Regions from separate parts of the Bacillus sp. 1A genome, predicted to be linked through region 2. Evidence: riboswitches for the same ligand, from Rfam matches in the RefSeq annotation. Region 2 holds a riboswitch; the other holds the start of a gene.

Region 1 (8,982 bases), 2.7 Mb from region 2:
ATAAACAGAAACTATTTCTCGCTGGTCATTCTTGGGGAAGTATTATTGGGCTTAACATAGCACATCAATATCCACAGTATATCGAGGCTTACATCGGTATTGGGCAGATTGTACATATGAAACAAAACGAAGAATTGCTATATCAGCATTTAATTCGTTCTGCAAAAAAACATGATCATAAAAAAGCATTAGCGTCCCTTTTAAAATTAGGCAAACCACCATTTTTAGATACGAGACGCCTTATTATTCAAAGAAAGTGGCTTGGCACATTCGGCGGAGCAATCCAAAACGGATCTTCCTTTTCTTTCATACGAAAAGGCTTCTTTTCCCCTGAATATACGCTATTAGATTGGTTCAAGTTTCTCGCAGGAAATTTAAAATCTGGCGTTTTATGGGAAGAAATGTTGACAATCGATTTCTTTTCTTCTATTTCATGCTTATCTATTCCGGTTTATTTTTGTTCTGGTCGCTATGATTATCAAACTCCTTATGCACTCGTTCAGGAATATTGTGATGTAATAGAAGCCCCCATAAAAAAGATGATTTGGTTCCCAAATTCAGCACATTCTCCTGATTTAGAAGAACCAGAATTATTCGCTAATTCTTTACAATCAATTAAACAAGAGCTAGCTTTTCAACATTAGTAACAAAAGGCTCTTTTACATTTCATAGAAAACAATTTATAATAATATGTCGCAACTATGTATAAATATAGCAAAGTGCTTCATATTTACTTGCCTTAGCACAATAAAATTTTAGGGAGATTACATTTATTATGAATGCTGTACTCGTCGCAGTAGCAGTTATGCTATTGCTTAGTTTGTTACGTGTCCAGGTCATTGTCGCCATCATTGTTGGAGCTTTAACAGGCGGAATTATCGGCGGACTCGGTATTTCAGAAACTATTAACACTTTTACAACTGGCCTTGGAAACAGTGCTCCAATCGCTTTAAGTTATGCAATGCTTGGCGGTTTCGCTATTTCCCTTTCCAAAACAGGACTTCCAGATGCCATGATTCAAACTGCACTAAAATGGATTGGCAATGAACAAGACACGAAAAAACAAGTTTATTCTAAAATACTTATTTTATTCATCATTTTAACGATGGCTTGTTTCTCACAAAATGTGATTCCTGTTCATATCGCTTTCATCCCCATCTTAATTCCGGCACTTTTAAAAGTATTAAATGAGCTGAAAGTGGATCGCAGACTTGTTACATGTATTATTACATTCGGATTGATTACTCCTTATATGTGGATTCCAGCAGGGTTCGGAAAAATTTATCATGACGTATTGCAAACAAATGCTGCGCAAAGTGGTCTTACATTTGATGTCGCACTTATTCCAAAAGCAATGACTATTCCAGCAATCGGTATGATTATTGGATTATGTGTAGCGGTATTCATTACGTACCGGAAACCTCGTACGTATGAAACAGAACAAGTTCATACTACCGCAAATGAAATCGTTCCCTATACAAAACGTAGCATTACTTTCGGATTGTTATCTATCATAGCCACATTAACTGTTCAATTAGCAACAGAATCAATGATTTTCGGTGCTTTAGCGGGGATTATCGTCTTATCAGTAAGTGGTAGTCTACCTCTTAAAGAAGCAGATGCGATATTAACAAGCGGAATGCGCATGATGTCCTTTATCGGTTTTGTTATGATCGCTGCCGCTGGATTTGGCGCTGTTCTTCGAAAAACAGGACATGTTGAATCTCTTGTGCAAACGAGTGCACATATAATTGGAAATAACAAACCACTCGCTGCATTTCTTATGCTTGTGATTGGACTTCTCGTTACGATGGGAATTGGTTCATCCTTTTCAACCATCCCTATTTTAACAACAATTTTTGTGCCTCTTTGCATGCAGCTTGGATTTAGTCCAATGGCCACAATTGCAATTATCGGTACAGCTGGAGCGCTAGGCGATGCGGGATCTCCAGCATCAGATAGTACACTTGGGCCAACATCCGGTTTAAATGCTGATGGTCAACACCATCATATATGGGATACATGTGTACCAACTTTTCTGCATTATAATATACCGTTACTTATATTCGGCTTTATTGCCGCAATTACATTATAAAAGGTGCGTTTTATACGCACCTTTTACTTTTTTATTTTTTCTTTTAATTGTTGTAAAGCTATTTTCCCATTTTCTTCGGCGCAACTTTCAATTTTCATGAGTGACGGGCCTATCCATTCACTGTCTATGCTCCCGTTCGGTCCAATAATTTTCAACTTATCCGGTATACGGATATTGAAATTTTTCGCTGCTTGAATTAACTCAAAAGTAACCTTTTCACTTGAAGTTACAATTCCATCTATATACGGGTAAGTTTGTAAGAATGTAATAAACTGTTTATTCGTATACCCTTGTACACATACTTCTCGATAAGAGATCCCTTCCTCCCAAACAGCGTCTAAAAATCCTGATATGCGCTCTTCCATTTCTTCACTATCTTCTCCCTCATCGAAATAAGCAAGAAATTGACAGCCTTTTTCTTTTAATAAAGAAACCGTTCTTTGTCCACTTTCATAATAATTTGCATGGGATTTTTTTTCATCAATCACAACAAACGGAAGTGGAATTTCTCCTATACTTTTAAAAACGGATCTTGTTAAAATAACACCTGCAACGTTATTTTCCTTCAACATATGTATGTATCTATTTTTATTCTCTATATTACAAACAATGATTTGATATCCTTCTTTATATGCTATTTCCTCAATACAATGTAGCAAAGTGATGTTTGATGAGTCATATAGATTATCTACAAGTAATGCAATTATCGTTGAATTCTCTTTAAATAATGGCTTTGCTGCATTATTTGGCCTATAACGTAATTCCTCAATTGCTTCCTTTACTTGTTCTACTGTGTCCTCATGAACGTATCCTTTTTCATTAATAACTCGTGAAACGGTTGCGACTGAAACACCTGCCAATTTTGCAACATCACGTATAGTTGCCACATCGTCACCCCTTAATATGGTAATAGATTACAATTTTACGGTAACCTAAATTACAATATTCGTCAAGGTTAATAACTTATATTTCTGAAAATTGTTACATCATTTTATTAAACGATACTCTAACTGTATTTCATGTAAAATTGGGATGTTATCATATCCGATACGCGGAATTTCTTTCTTTATTTTTCGTGCCTCTTCCACTGCATTCACATATAAATTAGTCATCACAAAATTACGTTTTTGGTAAAAACGTAACGCATTCATATTATCATTTGTTGTTATGAGCCAAACCCGCCCGCACCGTTCTTCTTCTTCTTCTGCAACTTGTAATACACAATCTACAAGTTTCGTCCCTATTCCTTTTCTTTCTTCAAAGCTATCTAACGATACAATTTCACACATATTTCCGGTCACTTCATACGTTATAATTCCGATTATTCTGTCATCCGAGAGCGCAACAAATCCTGGCAACTCTTCTAACTGATGCCCCTTACCACGTGAAACCATCAATGAACTCCCCCAGTTCTCACACATAAACATTCGGATTGTTTCTTTCATCGCTGGCGTAATTTTTTGTATATACACCATTTCCTATTTCTCCCCTTTTCTATCATTGTGATACAATGTAAGTGTATCACATGTAACGGTATTTGGAGGATGAGGTAAAGTATGAAACGTTTTTTTGCAGCATTGTTTACTATACTAGGTGCGATAACTGCCCTTGGGATTTTCTTTACAAATAAAGTGATGTACTTAAAGAAAAAAACAGAGGAAGAAGTACTCGAAAGAGAAACAAAAAAACATTTTCGTTTAGAGGATTTTGATGCTCTTCATAAAGAAGAAATTCATATTCCTTCGCAATTCGGATATGATCTTCACGGATATTACATTCCTGCTGGTCATTCCAATAAGTTTATGATTTTTTGTCACGGCGTAACTGTAAATAAAATGAACTCTGTAAAATATGCAAGGTTATTTTTAAACAGAGGGTATAATGTCGTTATTTATGATCATCGTCGTCATGGTAAAACTGGTGGAAAAACAACAAGCTATGGATACTATGAAAAACATGATTTAAAATCTGTAGTTGACTGGCTAAAAAGTCGCTTTGGAACAAATATAACACTCGGTATTCATGGTGAATCTATGGGAGCTGCAACACTTCTTCAATACGCAGGACTTGTAGAAGATGGTGCTGATTTCTATATTGCAGATTGTCCTTTTTCTGATTTCTACGGGCAATTACAACACCGTTTAAAGGTTGAATTCCATTTACCTAAATGGCCTTTATTACCTTTAGCAAATGCTTTTTTAAAAGTACGTGACGGTTATACGATTCGCGAAGTTTCACCAATCGATTGTATAAAAAATATTAATAATCCCGTCCTCTTTATTCATAGTAAAGATGATGATTATATTTTAGCTGATATGACGAAATCACTATATGAAGCAAAAGAAAACAATAAACAACTTTATATTGCAGAACGCGGTGCACACGCTTGCTCTTATAACGAAAATAAAGAAGAGTATGAAGCAGCCGTTGATCAATTTTTAAACTCATATGTAAAAAAAACAAAAAACAGGCTTGCATAAGCCTGTTTTTTTATTGCGCTAAAACGTCTGTAACTTGTTCCATATTTACAGAAATCCATTGCATTGCATCATCTAACGTTGGAAATTCTGTCGTTTGAAATGTTACTTCATCTTGAAGTAACCAAACATCCTTTGCCTCTTGCCCTACACCTGCAATGGACCAATGTAACAAACTATATGGATGATTATCATTCAAAAATGATGCCCACGTGCGCTCATTTGCAATGTTTCGTAATGTATGTAATTGTTTATCCATCTCTCGTCACCTTACTCTAGTCAGTTATAAAAAACATTATAACACTCTCTTCTCTCCCAAAGAAAGTGCTCATTTTACCCCGCATTAACGGGCAGTAAAACTCCCACCTCAAAACTCAACTAAAACAAGGAAGTTAGGTGGGAGATTAACTGCCCCTAAAAGCCCGATTGGTTCAACTAATAATTAGTGGGGGGATACCTCCCCCACTAATTAAAGTTTCACTTTATATTGTCAAGTACTTCTCTTAATTATATGATGAAATTAAGCGTTTGGGAAGGAGGGATAGCGTTGGCGAAAGTACAAATTAAAGTAAATGATAATGGCTCTTTTCGCGTTACAGGGGACGTGGAATTAGTCGATTCACAAGGGAATGTATTCCCAGCAAAACCGGCATTTTCTTTATGCCGTTGTGGTTTATCAAAAAATATGCCTTATTGCGATGCTTCGCATAAAGGGAAATTCGAGTCTGTCGTTAGAGCACCAGAGGCAGAATAATTTCACATGTGACATGCACATTTTTTTGTGCATGTTTTTTCTTTTCATTAACTCTCGTCCCCCTTTTCCTTACAACATTCCTCGTACTTTTGTCCTCATTCCAACTTACATATATTTTCACATAATTCTTCACATTCGAATATTTTTTTCTAGCCTTTTATTTTTTTTGTGCTATAATTTGAGCAAACAACATCCTTCGGGGTCGGGTGAAATTCCCAACCGGCGGTGATGAAGTGCAAACTTCTAAGTCCGTGACCCGTTTTCAACTCGAAAACGGTGGATCTAGTGAAACTCTAGGGCCGACAGTATAGTCTGGATGGGAGAAGGATATGTTTTCTAGTAATTTTATATAGCGAATACACTTTTATTTCAGTATGCATATTTTTAAAGTTTCGTTTTGAATCTTTATATATGTTTTATTTTGTATACTTATGTTTCTATACTGAAATAAAAAGATACGACTAGCGTTTGAAAAATTCGATATTTTTGCTAGGTTTTTTCCTTATGCAAAAATACCAATCATCGTTAGGTTTCTTTCCTGTACTTTCGTATTCGAACTATATTTCTAGAAATCACGTCTCCCAAACCCCAAGGATATAAAATCCTTGGGGTTTTTTGATTTTTTCAGGAGAGGTGAAGAGAATGACAGATCAAGAATATATGAGGATTGCCCTACAGTTAGCAGAAGGGACATCTGGACAAACAAGTCCAAATCCTATGGTTGGTGCTGTTGTTGTAAAAGAAGGAAACATCGTCGGTATTGGCGCTCATTTACGTGCTGGTGAAGAACACGCAGAAGTTCACGCGCTTCATATGGCTGGTGAAAAAGCAAAAGGAGCTACCGTTTATGTAACACTTGAACCGTGTAGCCATTTTGGAAAAACACCACCTTGCTGTGAATTGCTCATCAAAAAAGGAGTCAAACGGGTTGTAATTGCTACTCTTGATTGCAATCCTCTCGTTTCTGGTACTGGAAAAAGGAGATTAGAAGAAGCTGGCATCGAAGTAGCTACCGGTGTTCTTGAAACAGAAGCCACCTTATTAAATCGTTTCTTTTTTCACTACATGAAAACGAAGCGTCCATTTGTAACAATAAAAACAGCGATGAGCTTAGATGGAAAAACAGCAACTGTCACGGGTGAAAGTAAGTGGATTACAGGTGAAGAAGCACGAGCTGATGTTCACCAATATCGTCATACACATGATGCGATTCTCGTTGGAGTGAATACAGTTATAGCTGATAATCCGCATTTAACGACAAGAATTCCTAACGGGGGTAAACATCCTATACGCGTCATTTTAGATACCCATTTACGAACGCCACCATCTTCTCATGTCATAACAGATGGTTTAGCACCGACATGGATTTTTGTCGGTAAGGATGTAAATAAAGAGAAAATAGCTTCTTATGAATCTGAAAATATAGCTATATTCCAAATGAAAACAAAACATATAGAAATCAAGGACCTCCTTTTCTTTCTTGGAGAGAAGAAAATTCTTTCTCTATTCGTTGAAGGTGGTCAAACAGTTCACGCAAGCTTCTTACAAACAAAGCATTTCAATGAAATTATAACTTATATAAGCCCGATATTAATTGGTGGGAAGGATGCCCCTACTTTATTTGGTGGAAATGGTTTCGCAGCATTGCAAGATGCACTTTCCTTGGAAATTCAAGAGATGAAACAAATTGGTGATGATATAAAAATCGTTGCGAATGCCCGAAGTGAGGTGACGGAATGTTTACAGGAATTGTAGAAGAATTAGGAACGATTGCAAACATGCAACAAAGCGGAGAAGCGATGAAGTTAACGATCCATGCAAATAAAATTTTATCAGATGTTCACTTAGGTGATAGTATCGCGGTTAACGGTATTTGCTTAACTGTAACGAGTTTCACAACAGCTTCATTCACAGTGGATGCAATGCCTGAAACGATGCAATCAACATCACTTCGCATGCTTAAACAACACTCTAAAGTAAATTTAGAGCGGGCGATAGCTGCAAACGGACGATTCGGTGGGCATTTCGTTTCAGGACATATTGATGGCATCGGAACGATATTAAACAAAAAACAACACTATAATGCCGTCTATTACAAAATAGCTATTGCTGATGAATTGCTACGCTATTGTTTGCATAAAGGTTCCGTTGCTATTGATGGAACGAGTTTAACGATATTTGATATAGACGAATCTTCCATCACAATCTCACTCATCCCACACACAGTAAGTGAATCTGTTATCGGAGAAAAGAATGCCGGTGACATCGTAAATATTGAGTGTGACATGATCGGTAAATATATCGAACGCTTTATTTCTAAACCTGTAAAACGAACAGGTTCAATGAGCGAAAGCTTTTTACAAGAAAACGGATTTCTATAAGGGGGAAGCATTATGTTTCATCGTATTGAAGAAGCTCTAGAAGATTTAAAACAAGGAAAAGTCGTTATCGTATGCGATGATGAAAACCGTGAAAATGAAGGCGACTTTATCGCTTTAGCAGAGTATATTACGCCAGAAACGATTAACTTTATGATTACACATGGGCGTGGTCTCGTTTGTGTACCGATTACGGAAGAATACGCAGAACGTCTACAATTAGAACCAATGGTAGCTCATAATACAGATTCGCATCATACTGCATTTACAGTGAGTATTGATCATGTTTCTACAACAACAGGAATTAGCGCTCACGAACGGGCAACTACGATACAAGAATTATTAAACCCTGCATCAAAAGGTGCTGATTTCAATCGTCCTGGACATATCTTTCCATTAATTGCGAAAGAAGGCGGTGTCTTGCGCCGTGCTGGTCATACAGAAGCTGCCGTCGATTTAGCACAGCTTTGCGGAGCAGAACCAGCTGGAGTTATTTGCGAGATTATTAATGAGGACGGTACGATGGCACGCGTACCTGATTTACTACAGTGCGCAAAACAATTTGATATAAAAATGATTACAATAGAAGATTTAATTGCTTATCGCCGTCACCATGAAACACTAGTGACGAGAGAAGTGGAAATTACATTACCTACAGATTTCGGTACTTTCCATGCAATTGGCTATTCTAATTCATTAGATACGAAAGAACATATCGCACTCGTAAAAGGTGATATTTCAACAGGAGAGCCTGTACTTGTACGCGTTCATTCAGAGTGCTTAACAGGAGATGTATTTGGCTCGTGCCGCTGTGATTGCGGACCACAACTCCATGCTGCACTTGCTCAAATTGAGCGTGAAGGAAAAGGCGTTCTTCTCTATATGAGACAAGAAGGACGAGGCATTGGCCTTCTTAATAAGCTTCGCGCTTATAAGTTACAAGAAGAAGGATTCGATACTGTAGAAGCAAACGAAAAACTTGGGTTCCCAGCTGATTTGCGTGATTACGGTATTGGCGCTCAAATTTTAAAAGATTTAGGTTTACAACATTTACGATTATTAACGAATAATCCACGAAAAATTGCTGGCTTACAAGGTTACGATTTAGAAGTAATCGAGCGTGTACCATTGCAAATGCCAACAAAAGAAGAGAATAAAACGTATTTACAAACGAAAGTAAACAAATTAGGACATTTACTAAACTTATAATTAAGGGAGAGATTTATTATGGTATTCGAAGGTCATTTAGTTGGTACAGGATTAAAAGTTGGGGTTGTT
Region 2 (8,982 bases):
TAATGAACTGTGTGATATACAGATTCAGCCTTATTTCTTTCGGACTCATATCTTCAATATTATGCCTTTGAATGTTCATCATTCCCCCATCTTTTCTAGACCGAAAAGCTTTTGTAACTCTGTTTCCCAATTATAGTCGAAATCCGATTGTTGCGCTTGTCTTTTTTTATAATCTGTTTTTGTAATACCACAATAGTCACAGCAATTTTTCAACTCGTTCTCTTTTCTATAACCGAACTGTTGTAACAAATATTCACGCCTACATTCTTTCACTTGTATCCACGATTTCATGTTTTCTAGCTCACTATATTTATTACGTAGCCTTATTTCTACTTCAGCTATTAATCTGTTCATAATTTCATCTGACAAGCCCTCTAATTTTAATTTTCGCTGTTGTATGATTCCAAGCTGTTCAAGATGATAGCGGATGAAGCGCCAATATTGTTCATTAAATCTTGCTGCATTATAACAAATTTCTTCTACCTCTTCTATTGGTAATTCTTTCGTTTGAAACATTCTTTCTTGTAGTAAAGAGAATAAAAATTGTATTTGCGACTGACTTGGCAATTCATCTTCAATTATTGAAATTGGTAAATCGTGATCTAACGGACTACATAGTAAGATAGCTATACTCGGTTCACCATCTCTTCCAGCTCTTCCGATTTCTTGTAAATAGGAAGCTATATTAGTCGGATAATGAAAATGAATAATATAGCTCGTATTCGACTTATTTACTCCCATACCAAAAGCACTTGTACATATTACAAGCTGCAACTGGTCATTCATAAACTGCTGTTGAATTAACATACGCTCTTCATGTTCCATACCACCATGATAAAAAGCAACACCAGTCACGCCTTTTCCTCTTAAATACTCCGTTAAACGTTCTGTCCACGCTCTGCTTGAACAATATACAATCCCTGGCCCTTGTAAATACATCACCTGGTTCAAAAGCGCTTCTTTCTTCTCTTCTATCGTCTCCACAAATTGTACTTCCATCGCAATATTTGGACGATCAATAGAGTATACATGCTGCGTCACTTTCTTCAAATCTAAGCTCTCTGCTATATCTCGGAGTACATCTTTTGTCGCTGTTGCCGTTAATGCTAGCACCGTAGGAGACCCGATATTTTCAATGACTACATTTAGTTTTTTATAGTCTGGCCTAAAATCATAACCCCATTGTGAAATACAATGAGCCTCATCCACAACAAATAATGAAATATGAACTTTCTTCAATTCTCTTATTAACACTTCCGACTGCAACATCTCTGGTGAAACAAAAATAAATTTATATGAAGCTAATTTTTTCATCGCTTCTCTTTTTTCATGTAATGTCCGAAAACTATTAAATGCTATTACTCGGTTTTTCACAACATACTTTAATTGTGTAACTTGATCTTCCATCAAAGATAATAATGGTGATACAACAAGCACGGTTCCTTCTTGCATTAGCCCTGGAAGTTGATAGCACATAGACTTCCCCCTTCCAGTCGGGAGCATTGCTATAACATCTTTTCCTTCTAATAAATCTGTAATTACCCCTTTTTGCCCTGTACGAAATTCAGAATATCCAAACCATCTATATAAATATTCCTCAAGCTTCATTTATACCCTCCATCCGCGCCAATACAAGACGAACTTCAAAATAAGAGATACCCTCTCCAACCGCTTGTTTCAACTCACGCAACTTACGTGTTTGTAATGTCTCAATTACTTTTGTTACTTTATCTATTTTGTCTTTTTCCATAAACATCTCGATTGAAAACTCTTTTTCCCGCAAAGCAATTTCAACAAAATGATCTTCTATCGTTGCAACCTTTAAATTTCTAATTGTCGCTATTTCATCTAAGGAGCGTCCTTGTCTCCAAAAATTATATGTTTTTTTCGTTGATAAACTAAATAATTCAGCTCTCTCATTTGGATAAGAGATAATCTCAGCCAATAGCGGAAATTCATTTTCTTTATCGTGAACTTCTTGTATAAAGAAGTGAATTGTACCCCAAAATAAAAAATACACCCGGAATATATCTTGTTTCGTAATTTCCGCTAATTGCTGCAATGTACAACCGATACGTTCATATCCTGTTAATCTATATGTTACAATCGTCGCTTCTACCACATCACCTTTTCCTAAAAGATTATGTATTTCTTTCCATAATCTTTTAGCCAATTCACTTCGCCTATATGGTATACCTGTTAAAAAACGTTTTACCCACATCATTATTTCTGTATCTTGTTGAATGGGAATAAACTTCGTATTATTCTGTTGTAAATTAGATATAGTTTGAATAATTAATGATAATCGTTTCCAAAATGTTTCACCTAATTCACCATAGTGTAAACCATGTAAATACGTGGGAAAAGCATACACTTCCTCCCATGTATGTAACTGCATTTTACCTTTAGATGTTAACAAATATGTATTTTCATGTATTTCTCGAATCAAATCTACTTGCAACAACTTTGCAACTTCCCGATCATAGTCTGTTCTATTTAACGATTTATATATTCCAAACAAAAATGAAATTCGGAACATATTTCCATCTTGTAACGTTTGCGAAGATCGTTTTCCTTTTAATAAATAATAAATAGAAGAAACGGTCCTTTCACCATTCAATTGTTTTAAACAATACAATAAAGTATATTGTAGTTGCATTACCGCTTCCACCTTTCAATCTAGCTTAATTACTTTTTAGTATGATTGCACTATTCTATGTTACTCATTAAACTTATCATATCGGCACTATGTACTTGTATATAGTATATTGTACCAAACGAAATAACATTTACGTATTTTGAAAATCTTATGACATAATGCAAAAATTAGTTGACACTCTAATTGATAAGGATTATCATTATAATTTTATGTTGAAAAGTTTTAAAAACCGTTTTACAATAAGGTTATAATTTTTATGGCGAGCTTTTCACATACATATTATCAGGAGGGAAAAAAGATGGCAAAATATACAATCGTTGATAAAGATACTTGTATCGCATGTGGTGCTTGCGGCGCTGCTGCACCAGACATTTATGATTATGATGATGAAGGTATTGCATTTGTAACGTTAGACGATAACCAAGGTATCGTTGAAATTCCAGATGTATTAATTGAAGATATGATGGATGCATTCGAAGGTTGTCCAACTGACTCAATTAAAGTTGCTGATGAATCATTTGATGGCGACTCTTTAAAATTCGAATAGTCTTTTATTAACTTCAAAAAATATCCCTCATTCATATGAGGGATATTTTTTGTTTTCTATTTTCATTCTACTTAATAAAAAACCACTAGTAGTTCCATACTACTAATGGTTTTATTTTATATTTTATGCATTTTTCATTTTTGCAAACACCCATACTTTCAGGCGTGAGAATAACGCTACAAATACAATTGTCACAACAATTCCTTTAATCAAATTAAATGGTAAGATTGCCGTTACAACCGTTGTTCTTATAGCCTCGCTAGACATAGCTGGTGAATTTAAAAACCAAGTGTAAGCTGGGAATATAATGATGTAATTTAATACACTCATAATGAGCGCCATTGTAATTGTCCCTAGCATTAATCCTGTCGTTAAACTCTTAACAGTACGATACTTTCTAAATAAGAAAGCTGCCGGTCCAATAAATAAACATCCTGCAATAAAGTTAGCAATTTCTCCAACTGGCACTCCCGTTAAACTCCCTTGAATCCCGTAATGTAAAATATTCTTTATCGCCTCTACAATTATCCCTGCAACTGGCCCGAAAATAATTGCTGCAATTAGAGCTGGTACATCACTAAAATCAATTTTTAAAAATGGCGGAAGCCCTGGAAACGGGAAATCCAACATCATCAGTAAATATGCAATACTACTTAGCATCGCTACACTCACCATCTGCACTACACTGTTTTTTTGTTTCATCTTTCTCTCTCCTTTTCCATCGATCATCTCATGGAAAGTGGAAAGGTTCTGCTATGCCTACTTTTTCATAGAACGAAAAAACCCTTTGTGTTTTACACAAAGGGAGAATTTAAGGCACATCAAACAGACGTTCAAATCCATATCTTTTTTGAACGCTTGAACCTCCATCTTCTCCCATCCAGACTATACTGTCGGCTTTGGAATCACACCAAATCCTGCCTTAACGGCTCGCGGGCTTAGAACAAAATCACATATAGTTCATCACCGCCGGTCGGGATTTTCACCCTGCCCCGAAGATAGACCGATATTCTATTTTCCACTTTATTATACAACAACATAATCGTATTGTGAACAAAAAAAGCGTAACTTATTAAAAATAAGTTATTAATTTTATATAACCAAAACCAATCACTATATTTTACAATACACCCCAGATTTTTTAGTATTCGGCATTTCCCCTATGAATCCCCTAGTCATATATAATGAAAAGTGATAAGATGTTGAATTGTTAAGATAAGAACATTTTCTGGATTATGGAGGAAATGTCATGAAAAAAGAAAAGAGACACTCTATTCGAGAAGCAATGAAAAAAAACTTAAGAAAAGAATACTTTTACTTAAAAAAAGAATTACTTTTCTACTGTCCAATTGATTTAGGCACATTCTCAAGCGAGACATACTATGCTGCTTTCGATGAAGATGGCATCAGTATTTATCAGTATGATAAAAAAACAGAGAGTAAATTAAAACTGTGTGAGCGTCACCCATGGAAGAGTTGGAATAAAGTGAAGGTGGATCATTATTTGACAACTTCTCAATTTATTTTTCAAGGTGAGCGAAACTGGATATTATCCCTTTTCCAAAAAGGAAAAGAAGCTCAAAAAATAATTGAAGAGCACACATCTTTACAAACTGAAGTTGTTTCCCGCTCTTTCTTAAAAAAACTTCCAGGGTTCCGTTCTAATGCACCGTTGAATAAATACATCGGCAGCATTTGCTACACTGCACTTATTGCATTTTTATTAAAATGGATGATTCCATTTCAAGCACCACAAATCGCCCTGTACTCCATTTCAATCGGTTGTATGCTTCTTGGTTTACTTTGTTTGACAATCGGTTTAATCGAACCGACTATTGTACTATTTCGAACGAACGAAAAAACAAGAACGAAAGTATTTTACTTATATAGCTACTTAGCTATTTCTGGATTTATATGTGTCTTTATTTTTTGGTAAAAAAAAGAGCTAGTTTAACTAGCTCTTTTTTTACTTTACGTATAATTGTTGATTTGGATAAATCCGATCTTGCTGCAGTCCATTTTTTTCTTTAACTTCCTTAACTGACATACTAAATTTCCGGGCAATACTAACTAAAGTGTCCCCTTTTTGGACGACATATAAGGATGAGGAAACAACTTCATTTCTCTGTTCATTTAGAACAAGCGATGGATTCATCGCATTCTTTTTCGCCATCGTCCATCTTCCTTGATGAACTTCTAAATGTAAGTGTGCACCTCTCGATTCTCCTGTATTTCCTACTTCTCCAATTATGTCTCCTTTTGAAATATAATCCCCTTGAACTACATATCTCTTATTTAAATGTGCATACACGGCCTCATATTCTCCATGTTTAATAAATACAACGTTTCCATAACTACTTGAATAATAAGACTTTGTTACCTTACCTTCTTGAATAGCTGCCACAGGCGTGCCAATCGGTGCTGCTATATCTATACCGTAGTGTTTTCCATGCCTTGTCCCAAAATAATCACTTATCTGCCCTTCAACAGGCCATGTCCATTGATTTCCCTCTGCGTACACATGTAATTGAGATAAAAACAATACCGTCAATAACATGACGCCACATTTTAACACTTTCATATACATCCTCCGTTTTCTAATTAACACCATACCTTCTCTTATTTTGGTATATTACAGAAAAAAGTATACAAAAAAAAGAAAGTGAATCACTCCACTTCCTTTTCGTTTTTATCACGAAAAACGATTGCACTGCGATTATACTCCACATCTTTTACTTGTAATCGAGCGTTTATTACTCTAGCTACCGCAAACAAATAATCAGATAATCTATTTACATACTTTAGAACAACTTCATTTATTTCCCCTTCTTTTTGCAAGGACACTACACATCGTTCTGCTCGCCTTACAACTGTACGTGCAATATGAATAGCAGCTGCCGCTTCGCTTCCACCCGGTAAAATAAAACGCTCTAACGGCGGTGCTTCTTTTATATACGAATCAATCCTTCTTTCTAAGCTTTCAACCATTTCAACCGTTACTTTATAAGGAATTTTCCCCTCTACTATCGCCAAGTCTCCCCCGCAATCAAATAGTTCATGTTGAATATTTTCAAGTTCATTGTAAATATCTCCAAAAGATCCGCCTTGTAGCTTAGTCATTGCATATCCAATATGAGAATTCGCCTCGTCTATCGTGCCATATGCTTCAACTCGGATATTATCTTTATCCACTCTGCCGCCTATTACACTTGTTGTCCCTTTATCTCCTGTTTTCGTGTATAATTTCATCGCTTCACGACACCCCTCTTGCTATTCTTCATTCGACTAAGATAGAAAAAAAGTTCTACTGTTATTTATTTAATTGATTTTACAAAAAAATAAATAACAGTAGAACTTTATTCATTATCAACTTTAAAAACGTATATCTAAATTATACGATTTGGTAAATATACAGAGAATGTAGTTCCCTCTCCAACAACACTTGAAACAGCAATTTTACCATCATGGCCTTGCACAATGTTTTTTGCAATCGCAAGCCCGAGTCCTGTTCCACCTTTTTTCCCACGTGTTCTTGCTTTATCAGCTTTGTAGAAACGATCAAATAAAAATGGAATATCTTCTTCTGGAATGCCAGCGCCCGAATCTTGTACTTCAAAAGTAAGACCATTATTTATCGTATTAATTACAAGCGTTACATGTCCGCCTGCATTCGTATGACGAATTGCGTTATCAATTAAATTCGTCAATACTTGTTCCATACGATCTGCATCAAATGGGTATTGCTCAATTGGATTTTGGAAATCAACTGTTAATGTGACTTCTTTATCCTTTGCAATTCCTTGGAATTTACGACCTATTTTTTCAACGAAAGGATGAATATCAACTTCACCTATATGTAACTCTACATTACCACTTTCCATACGCGCTAAATCTAATAGTTCATTTACAAGTTTACCTAAACGAACAGATTCATCATAAATGATTTGAACAAACTCATTAATTTCTTCTTTCGTTTGCACAATATCATCTAAAATCGCTTCACTATACCCTTGAAGCATTACCATCGGTGTACGAAGTTCATGTGATACGTTTGCAATAAAGTCTTGACGCATCTTCTCAAGACGGCGTTCTTCCGTCATATCACGTAATACAGCTACAGCGCCACGAATTTTCGTTTGGTTGTAAAGCGGCGTCATAAGAACTACATAGTTCCCTTTTTGTAAATTAATTTCAACCACTTGTTGTTGTTCACTTTCTACAACGAGATGGAATAGTTCAACAAGTTCAGAAGGTAGTTTTTTACTGAGCTCTACTTCCTTTTCCTCTTGCCAAACTTGTAAGAAATGTTCAGCCGGCGGATTAATTACAACGACTTCACCTTCTTGATTTAACGTAATAACCCCATCTGCCATACTACTTAAAATACTTGCTAACTGTTCTTTTTCTTGCTGCAAGGCATTCATATTAAACTTCAACTGTTTCCCCATTTGATTTAAGGCCGTTGCAAGCTCACCAATCTCATCCTGAGATACCATAGGTGCTTTCGCATCAAACTTCCCACGCGCGACCTCAAAAGCAACCTCACGCATTTTACGGAGTGGTGCTGTAATTCGAGTAGATAAGAAGAATGCAAAGAACGTTGTTAATATAATCGCAATCCCTGCTGATAAGAATATAAAATCAGTCGTTCTCTCCATACCTTGTATCGGTACTTGTAAAGATTCGTATACGAACACTGCACTTTGATTTTTTGAATGCACTGGTTTTCCGACAATCATAATATCATTTTCAGTGTTTTTATTCTTTCTACTATTAGAGGCTTTTCTAATGTTATTCTTAATTTCTTTTTTGTCTGTAAACACAGCCGCTAATTCTTTATCTTCTTTCAAATCATCCATTGTAAGAGTGACTAACCCTTCTTGTTTCGGCGAAGAAGATATTTCTTTACCATCTTCTACAATAATAATCCTTGAAAGGGGATCAGAGAATTTGTACGCGATATTCTCAATCGTTTTTACATCGGCACCTTCTTCAATTAACTCTGAAACACTTGTTGCAACTTTTTGAAGCCTAGCTTCACTCATATCAACATAATATGTTCTAAAAAACTGTGAAAGTAAAATCGCAACAAATCCAAGAACAAACGAAACGAGAAGTAATATAGTCATCCATAACTTCCCTACTACACTTCTCCAAAGCATCAGTCGTTCACAACCTCAAATTTGTAACCTACGCCCCAAACGGTAACAATCATCTTCGCAGCATCTGGTGATTTTTTGCTTAACTTCTCACGTAAACGCTTTACATGCGTATCAACTGTACGTAAATCTCCGAAGAATTCATATTGCCATACTTCTTTTAACAATTGCTCACGATCAAATACCTTATCAGGCGCTTTCGCTAAGAATAATAGTAATTCGTACTCTTTCGGTGTTAAGTTTACTTCATTACCATCTGCTGTAACACGGTGTGCATCATTATCAATTGTTAAATGAGGGAACACAGTAACATCTTTTGTCGTTGTATCTTGTGTAAAGAACGTTGTTGGTACAGAACGGCGTAAGACCGCTTTCACACGAAGCACTACTTCACGTGGGCTAAATGGTTTCACAATATAATCATCAGTTCCTACCTCAAACCCTTGTACTCGGTTTACTTCTTCACCCTTCGCTGTCAACATAATAATTGGCGTCGCTTTTTTCTCACGAACCCCTTTACACACTTCAATACCATCTTTACCTGGCATCATAAGATCTAATAGGATTAAATCGTAATCATTTTGCAGTGCCATTTCTAAAGCTGTATCACCATTGTC

What was found. A riboswitch is a leader RNA that binds a small molecule or an ion and turns the genes downstream of it on or off. The one in region 2 is predicted to bind FMN.
Region 1: another riboswitch for FMN. It lies ahead of ribD (bifunctional diaminohydroxyphosphoribosylaminopyrimidine deaminase/5-amino-6-(5-phosphoribosylamino)uracil reductase RibD); the one in region 2 lies ahead of ACUN0F_RS26130 (ECF transporter S component).

What each region holds. Positions count from the first base shown of each region.
Region 1 covers NZ_JBQYLZ010000001.1:2,442,301-2,451,282, reverse strand. The annotation lists gene ACUN0F_RS12475 (alpha/beta fold hydrolase) at 1-644, shown strand, start outside; gene ACUN0F_RS12470 (Na+/H+ antiporter family protein) at 776-2,095, shown strand; gene ACUN0F_RS12465 (LacI family DNA-binding transcriptional regulator) at 2,119-2,982, opposite strand; gene ACUN0F_RS12460 (GNAT family N-acetyltransferase) at 3,082-3,570, opposite strand; gene ACUN0F_RS12455 (alpha/beta hydrolase) at 3,652-4,575, shown strand; gene ACUN0F_RS12450 (DUF2552 family protein) at 4,586-4,831, opposite strand; gene ACUN0F_RS12445 (CDGSH iron-sulfur domain-containing protein) at 5,120-5,326, shown strand; FMN riboswitch at 5,515-5,658, shown strand; gene ribD (bifunctional diaminohydroxyphosphoribosylaminopyrimidine deaminase/5-amino-6-(5-phosphoribosylamino)uracil reductase RibD) at 5,969-7,081, shown strand; gene ribE (riboflavin synthase) at 7,063-7,707, shown strand; gene ribBA (bifunctional 3,4-dihydroxy-2-butanone 4-phosphate synthase/GTP cyclohydrolase II) at 7,720-8,913, shown strand; gene ribH (6,7-dimethyl-8-ribityllumazine synthase) at 8,932-8,982, shown strand, end outside.
Region 2 covers NZ_JBQYLZ010000001.1:5,110,622-5,119,603, forward strand. The annotation lists gene ACUN0F_RS26110 (CPBP family intramembrane glutamic endopeptidase) at 1-79, opposite strand, end outside; gene ACUN0F_RS26115 (RecQ family ATP-dependent DNA helicase) at 79-1,608, opposite strand; gene ACUN0F_RS26120 (helix-turn-helix domain-containing protein) at 1,598-2,659, opposite strand; gene ACUN0F_RS26125 (ferredoxin) at 2,958-3,206, shown strand; gene ACUN0F_RS26130 (ECF transporter S component) at 3,330-3,908, opposite strand; FMN riboswitch at 4,071-4,210, opposite strand; gene ACUN0F_RS26135 (hypothetical protein) at 4,456-5,142, shown strand; gene ACUN0F_RS26140 (peptidoglycan DD-metalloendopeptidase family protein) at 5,173-5,787, opposite strand; gene ACUN0F_RS26145 (cob(I)yrinic acid a,c-diamide adenosyltransferase) at 5,874-6,455, opposite strand; gene resE (sensor histidine kinase ResE) at 6,593-8,368, opposite strand; gene resD (DNA-binding response regulator ResD) at 8,368-8,982, opposite strand, start outside.